Regions from separate parts of the Streptomyces sp. NPDC088116 genome, predicted to be linked through region 2. Evidence: riboswitches for the same ligand, from Rfam matches in the RefSeq annotation. Region 2 holds a riboswitch; the other holds the start of a gene.
The links. A riboswitch is a leader RNA that binds a small molecule or an ion and turns the genes downstream of it on or off. The one in region 2 is predicted to bind cyclic di-AMP.
Positions count from the first base shown of each region.

Region 1: linked by a shared signal. The riboswitch ahead of ACIOJD_RS05050 (NlpC/P60 family protein) and the one ahead of ACIOJD_RS20180 (M23 family metallopeptidase) in region 2 are both predicted to bind cyclic di-AMP.

Region 1 is NZ_JBIUTF010000001.1:1,151,990-1,155,281, reverse strand. Features, by position in the region: gene ACIOJD_RS05055 (hypothetical protein) at 236-589, shown strand; gene ACIOJD_RS05050 (NlpC/P60 family protein) at 672-1,934, opposite strand; cyclic di-AMP (ydaO/yuaA leader) riboswitch at 1,942-2,105, opposite strand; gene pcrA (DNA helicase PcrA) at 2,551-3,292, shown strand, end outside.
Region 2 is NZ_JBIUTF010000004.1:742,145-745,436, reverse strand. Features, by position in the region: gene ACIOJD_RS20185 (M16 family metallopeptidase) at 1-1,023, shown strand, start outside; cyclic di-AMP (ydaO/yuaA leader) riboswitch at 1,211-1,376, shown strand; gene ACIOJD_RS20180 (M23 family metallopeptidase) at 1,390-2,166, shown strand; gene ACIOJD_RS20175 (GntR family transcriptional regulator) at 2,501-3,190, shown strand.

The DNA.
Region 1 (3,292 bases), on a different contig from region 2:
CCTCAATGTCCGTACGGGGCCGACGGCGAGAGCCGCCCACCCGGAGAGGACCGTAAGGGGCAAGGTCACAAGCAAGTGTCGACATGGCGGTATTGGCGCGAGATGGATGATCTGTTGCGCTTTGTGATCAACTCGATCGCGACGGAGCGGCGATCTCCGGTCGGACCCGACCGATACGGCAGAAAGCCTCACCTCACCGGAGAGTGGTGATATGGCCATGGCTAGGCTCCGAGCCATGGACGTACTCATCAATGTCTTCGTCGCCCTGCACATCATCGGCATCGCCTCGCTGCTCGGCGGCTTTCTGACACAGATGAAGGCGATGAGCGCGGGCGCGGCACGGTTCGACGCACCGATGCTGCACGGAGCGCTGACGATGCTGATCACCGGCATGGTGCTGGTGGGCCTCAACCAGGCCGACGGTCAGACCCTGGACAACATCAAGATCGGCATCAAGCTGGCGATCCTGATCGTGATCCTGGGTGTGGTGTACGTGAAGCGGGACGACGAGGCCGCCTCGAAGCCGCTGTTCGGCGTGGTGGGCGGTCTGACGGTGGTCAACATCTTCATCGCCACGCTCTGGACCTGAGCGGGTCGGGCCCGCGGTGGCCCGCGGAGCGCTCGACGGCGCTTCGCGGGCCACGGACGTGAGTTCAGCGGCCCGCCGCTGGTCAGGCGGGGCGGACGCTGCCGTAGATCGGCATGTAGTAGATCGACTCCTCGCGGACGTTCGCGCCCGGCTTGGGGGCATGGATCATCATGCCGTCGCCGATGTAGATGCCGACATGGCTGATGTCGTCGTAGAAGAAGACCAGATCGCCCGGACGGAGGTCCTCCGTCGCGACGCGCGTGCCGGTCTTCACCTGGTCCCAGGTGGTACGCGGAAGTTCCACGCCCGCCTCCTTCCAGGCGGCCTGGGTCAGGCCCGAGCAGTCGTACGAGCTGGGGCCGGTCGCGCCCCAGACGTATGGTTTGCCGATCTGGGCGCGGGCGAAGGCGAGGACCTTCGCGGCCTTGGTGGTCTGCGCGCTGTCGGCGGCCCCCGAGCCGGTCCCGGTGCCCGTACCCGTACCCGTACTTGAGCCCGAGCCGGTGCCGGTGCCGGTGCCGGTCCCGTTGTCCGGTCCGGTCGACGGGGATTCGGCCTTCTCCTCGCCCTGCCGCTTCTCCTGTTCCTGCTCCTGCTCCTGTTCCTGCTTCTCGCGCAGGCGCTCGGCCTCGGCCCTGGCCCGAGCGTCTTCCTTGGCCTTCGCCTCCGCCTTGCGGCGGGCCTCGTCTTCCTTCTTGCGCTCCAGCGCGGCCAGTCGCGCCTTTTCCTCCGCCGTCAGCTTCGACAGCAGCGCCCGCGCCGCGCTGAGCTTCTTCTGGACGCTCTCCTTGCTGGTGCGCAGGGATGCCTGCGAGTCGGAGAGCGACTCCAGACTCTTCGTCGCCTCGGCCCGCTGCTTCGTCGCGGCGGCCTGCTGCGACTGGTACTCGGCGACGGCCCCTTGCTGACGGTCGGTCAGCCGGTCCGTGACCTGCTTCTGTTCGAGGAACTCCTCCGGGCTGTCCGCGAACAGCAGGGCGGCGGTCGGGGTGACCGCGCCTTCCCGGTACTGCGTGGCCGCGTAACCGCCGAGCTTGCGGCGAGCCTCGTTCAGCTTGTCCGCGCGCTCGGCGGCGTCGTCCAGCGCGCGGTCGACCGTGCGCTTCTGCTCCTGGGTGGCTTCTTTGGCCTTGTTGTACTGCTGGGTCTCGCTCCCGGCCTGGCGGTACAGATCGTCGACCTTCTTCTGTACCTCTTCTACGGACGGTGTCGGCTCGGTGGGCGCGGCGTGCGCGTTCTGTGTCGAGAGCAGCGTGACCGAAGCGAGAGCGGCCGTCGTGACTCCGACGGCCGGGGAGTTGGCGCGTACTCCGCTACGGTTGCGCGGCTTGCGATGCGACGCCAAGGTCGGCATCTCCTTCCGTGGACGGCCTACCGGGTTAGCTGTCGGGTTCGGGCGGAACGGAAGGCTGCCCTACGGGCCTGGAACGTACGGCCCGATTCACCCCGGTCGTGCAGAGTGGGTCCCCGGTTCCGAACTTCCTCACAGGAAGGTCGAATTCGGCACGGGCCGCCCGCTTGGCGCGGATCGCCGGGGAGGGTACGGGCTGCCTGACGGAGCACGCTAGCCAAAGTGTGGCGCTTGTGTGAAGGCGGATGGCCGATATGCCCGATACGTTTTCGTGACATTTGCCCGCGCGGTGTGCGGGGGTGTTGGTGGGTAAGTCCGCCATTACGTTGCGTGATATTTCCGGCCGTTCCGCACGTCCGCCGGGCAGGTCGCCGGAGGTTGCGCGGGACTCCGAAGCGACGTGCGCGCGACGATGTGTACGGAGGGCCACCACGACATGTACGCATGACGTGTACGGGGAGGGTGCCCGGTCCATGGAGACCACGCGGCCGTGGGGGAGGCCTGGGTCGGGTGCCCCCGCCGGATACACCGGGTGCCCCCGCCGGATACGCCGGGAGACTTCCGAAGGCGGGCGCGGGCTGTCAGTCCGGGAGCCTAGACTCGTAAAGCGATGAGCAGCCTCTTTGACGACAGTTTCCTGGCGGACCTCCAGCCCTCCGGCGACGAGCATCCACCGCCGCCCGAGGACCATGCCGAGCACGCCCCGGAGCAGGTCCCCGACGACCTCTTCGAGGGTGCCTTCGACGCGCCACCGGTTCGGGACGCCTACCACCGCGACGGGGCCCCGCGCACCGTGGTGGATCCGGCCGCGCTGCTCGAAGGGCTGAACGAGGAGCAGCGCGCGGCCGTCGTGCACACCGGTTCGCCCCTGCTCATCGTGGCCGGAGCCGGCTCCGGCAAGACCCGGGTCCTGACCCACCGGATCGCACATCTGCTGGGGACCCGCCATGTCCACCCCGGCCAGATACTGGCGATCACCTTCACCAACAAGGCCGCGGGGGAGATGAAGGAGCGCGTCGCCGACCTCGTCGGCCCGCGCGCTGCCGCCATGTGGGTGCTGACCTTCCACAGCGCCTGCATCCGCATCCTGCGGCGCGAGTCGAAGAGGCTCGGGTTCACCTCGTCGTTCTCGATCTACGACGCCGCCGACTCCAAGCGTCTGATGGCCCTGGTCTGCCGTGATCTGGACCTCGACCCCAAGCGCTACCCGCCCAAGTCCTTCAGCGCCAAGATCTCGAATCTGAAGAACGAGCTGATCGACGAGGAGACCTTCGCCGACCAGGCGGCCGACGGTTTCGAGAAGATGCTCGCCGAGGCCTACCGGATGTACCAGGCCCGGCTGCGCGAGGCCA
Region 2 (3,292 bases):
GCCGAAGCCCTGCGCGCCCCGGCGTTCGCGGACGGCGAGGTCGAGCGGCTGGTACGGAACCGGCTCGACGAGATCCCGCACGAGACCGCCAACCCCGGCCGCCGCGCCGCCAAGCAGCTCTCCAAGGAGCTGTTCCCGGCCTCCGCGCGCATGTCACGACCGCGCCAGGGCACCGAGGAGACGGTCGGGAGCATCGACGCCGCGGGTGTGCGCGCCTTCTACGAGGCGCACGTACGCCCCGCCACGGCCACCGCGGTCGTCGTCGGCGATCTCACCGGCGTCGACCTGGACGCGGTGCTCGCCGAAACCCTCGGCACCTGGACCGGCAACACCGCCGCTCCGCGTCCCGTCCCGCCCGTGACCGCAGACGACACGGGCCGGGTGGTGATCGTGGACCGGCCCGGCGCCGTCCAGACCCAGCTGCTGATCGGCCGCATCGGCCCGGACCGGCACGACCGGGTCTGGCCCGCGCAGGTGCTCGGCACCTACTGCCTGGGCGGCACCCTCACCTCCCGGCTCGACCGGGTGCTGCGTGAGGAGAAGGGCTACACCTACGGTGTACGGGCCTTCGGCCAGGTGCTGCGCTCCTCCGCTCCCACGACGCCGGGCGGGGTGACGGGCGCCGCGATGCTCGCCATCAGCGGCTCCGTGGACACCGCGTCCACCGGCCCGGCGCTGGACGACCTCTGGACGGTGCTGCGCACCCTCGCCGCCGAAGGCCTCACGGACGCCGAGCGGGACGTCGCCGTGCAGAACCTGGTGGGGGTGGCACCGCTCAAGTACGAGACGGCGGCGTCCGTCGCGGCCACGCTGGCCGACCAGGTCGAGCAGCACCTCCCGGACGACTTCCAGGCGCAGCTGTACGCGCGCCTGGCCGAGACCGGCACCGTGGAGGCGACCGCCGCGGCCGTCAACGCCTTCCCGGTGGACCGGTTGGTGACCGTGCTCGTGGGCGACGCCTCGCAGATCGAGGAGCCGGTCAAGGCGCTCGGAATCGGCGAAGTGACGGTCGTCACCGGCTGATCCGGCCTCAGGAGGGAACCCCGGCGCCACTCGTCGCCGGGGTTCCCGTGGTATGTCCGTTTTGTTGGAGAGGTTGCCCGTCTGCCCTGTGGCGATGCCAACAAAACCTTCTGACTGTTTGGCGAACGAAAGATGACGCGCTTAGCGTCGGTCCGGCTGTTCGCCAGTTGCGCCGCACCGCGGCATCGGACAGTCATCGCCGAGTCCCCGTCAGGCGCGAGCCTGGGGAGCCGGGGACCCACACAGTCCCTGGGGTGAATCGGACGCCTTCGCGCACCGGCGCGGAGGGGCCCGTAGGAGACCTTCCTGCTCCGAACCCGTCAGCTAACCCGGTAGGCGAGAAGGAAGGAAAGGACCAGCCATCTCATGGCGTTCACCCGTGCCACCGGGAAGCATCGTGCCCGGAGCAGTATGAGCCGCAAGGGCGCGAGCGTCGCCGGCGCCGCGACTCTCACCGCGACCGGAGTCATCGGCACCCTGGCCTCTTCCCCGGCACTCGCCTCCACCACGGACGTCCAGGCGGCCCAGCAGACCGGCCTGGCCCAGGCCATCAGCATCGACGAGTCCCTCGCGGGCACGGTCGACACCCAGGCCGAGGCCCAGCGCCAGGCCGCTGCCCGCGCCAAGGCACAGGCCGCGGCGGAGGCGGAGGCGAAGCGCAAGGCCGTCGCGCGTGCCGAGGAGATCCGTGCCGAGGAGGCCCGTGCGGCCCGCGAGGCCGAACGCAAGCGCCTCAACGCCTTCCAGCTCCCGGTCGCCGGCTCGTATGTCACCACCGGCTACCAGAGCGGCGGCTCCCTCTGGTCCTCCGGCAGCCACTCGGGCATCGACTTCCGCGCGGCGTCCGGCACTTCGGTCGTGGCCGTCGGCGCGGGCACCGTGGTCGAGGCGGGCTGGGGCGGCTCGTACGGCAACAACATCGTGCTCGAGATGAAGGACGGCACGTACACCCAGTACGGCCACCTCTCCTCGATCGGTGTCTCCGTCGGCCAGAGCGTCACCCCGGGGCAGCAGATAGGCCTCTCCGGCGCGACCGGCAACGTCACCGGGCCGCACCTTCACTTCGAGGCCCGCACGAGCCCGGACTACGGCTCCGACATGGACCCCGTCGGCTACCTGCGCGCGCACGGCGTGAACGTCTGACGGCTCGGGCGCCCGGCCTCCGGTCGCCCGGCCGGGCGCTGACCGCTCCGACCGACGGTCACGGCCCCGACCGAACCGTCCGGCCGCTCCGATCACCCCGCTCGTCCGAAGGCCCCGGCCCGTGCCGGGGCCTTCGTGCGCTTCCGCGCGGTCCGGGGCCTTCCGTGCGGTCAGCGGTCCTGCGCACGGTCCGGGCCCTTCTGTTTACGTCGCTCTGGCCAAAAGATATCCATGGATTCCGGCCTCCCATCGGAAATTCGTGCTGATTGCAATAGAGTCACGGAACAGGCGTCAATCGGCAGAGTTTCGCGCGGATTAAGTCGGAGGTTCGGACATGCGCATTCCCGCGCACTCGGTATGCACGGCGATCCGCGACGACATCGTCTCCGGTCTGTTCGAGCGGGGCAGCCGGCTCACCGAGGAACAGCTGGCACGGCGCTACGGCGTCTCCCGCGTCCCGGTGCGCGAAGCCCTGCGCACCCTGGAGTCGGAGGGCTTCGTGACCACCCGCCGCCATGCCGGCGCGTGTGTGGCCGAGCCTTCGGAGCAGGAGGCGGGGGATCTTCTGGAGGTGCGGCTGCTGCTGGAGCCGCTGGGCGCCGCCCGCGCGGCACAGCGCCGCACGGAGGCCCATCTCAAGGTGCTGCGTGGCCTGGTCAGGCTGGGGCAGGAGCGGGCCCGCAGGGGCCAGGGCGAGGATCTGCGCTCACTCGGCGCCTGGTTCCACGAGACGCTCGCCCAGGCGTCGGGAAGCCCGGGGCTGACCGCCCTGCTCACCCAGACCAGGCACAAGATCGCCTGGATGTACGTGGTCGAGCAGCCCGCCCACCCCGTGGAGTCCTGGGCGGAGCACGGCGCGATCGTGGACGCGGTGGCCCGTGGTGACGCGGAGCGGGCGCGGGCCATGACCGCCCTGCACGCGGAGCGCACGGCGGTCGCCCACCGGCTGCGGAAACCGGGCCAGGTCCGGGAAAGGGTGAGGCCTTCGCAACATGCCGTAAACACCGCGAGCGCCCGTACTTAACAATTCCGCCGTATACAAAGAACATCAATACGCAGGACTTATTTCCTGCTGCCCGCGAACGTGATTCGTGAACGTGATCCATACACGTTTTCCGTACGTTTT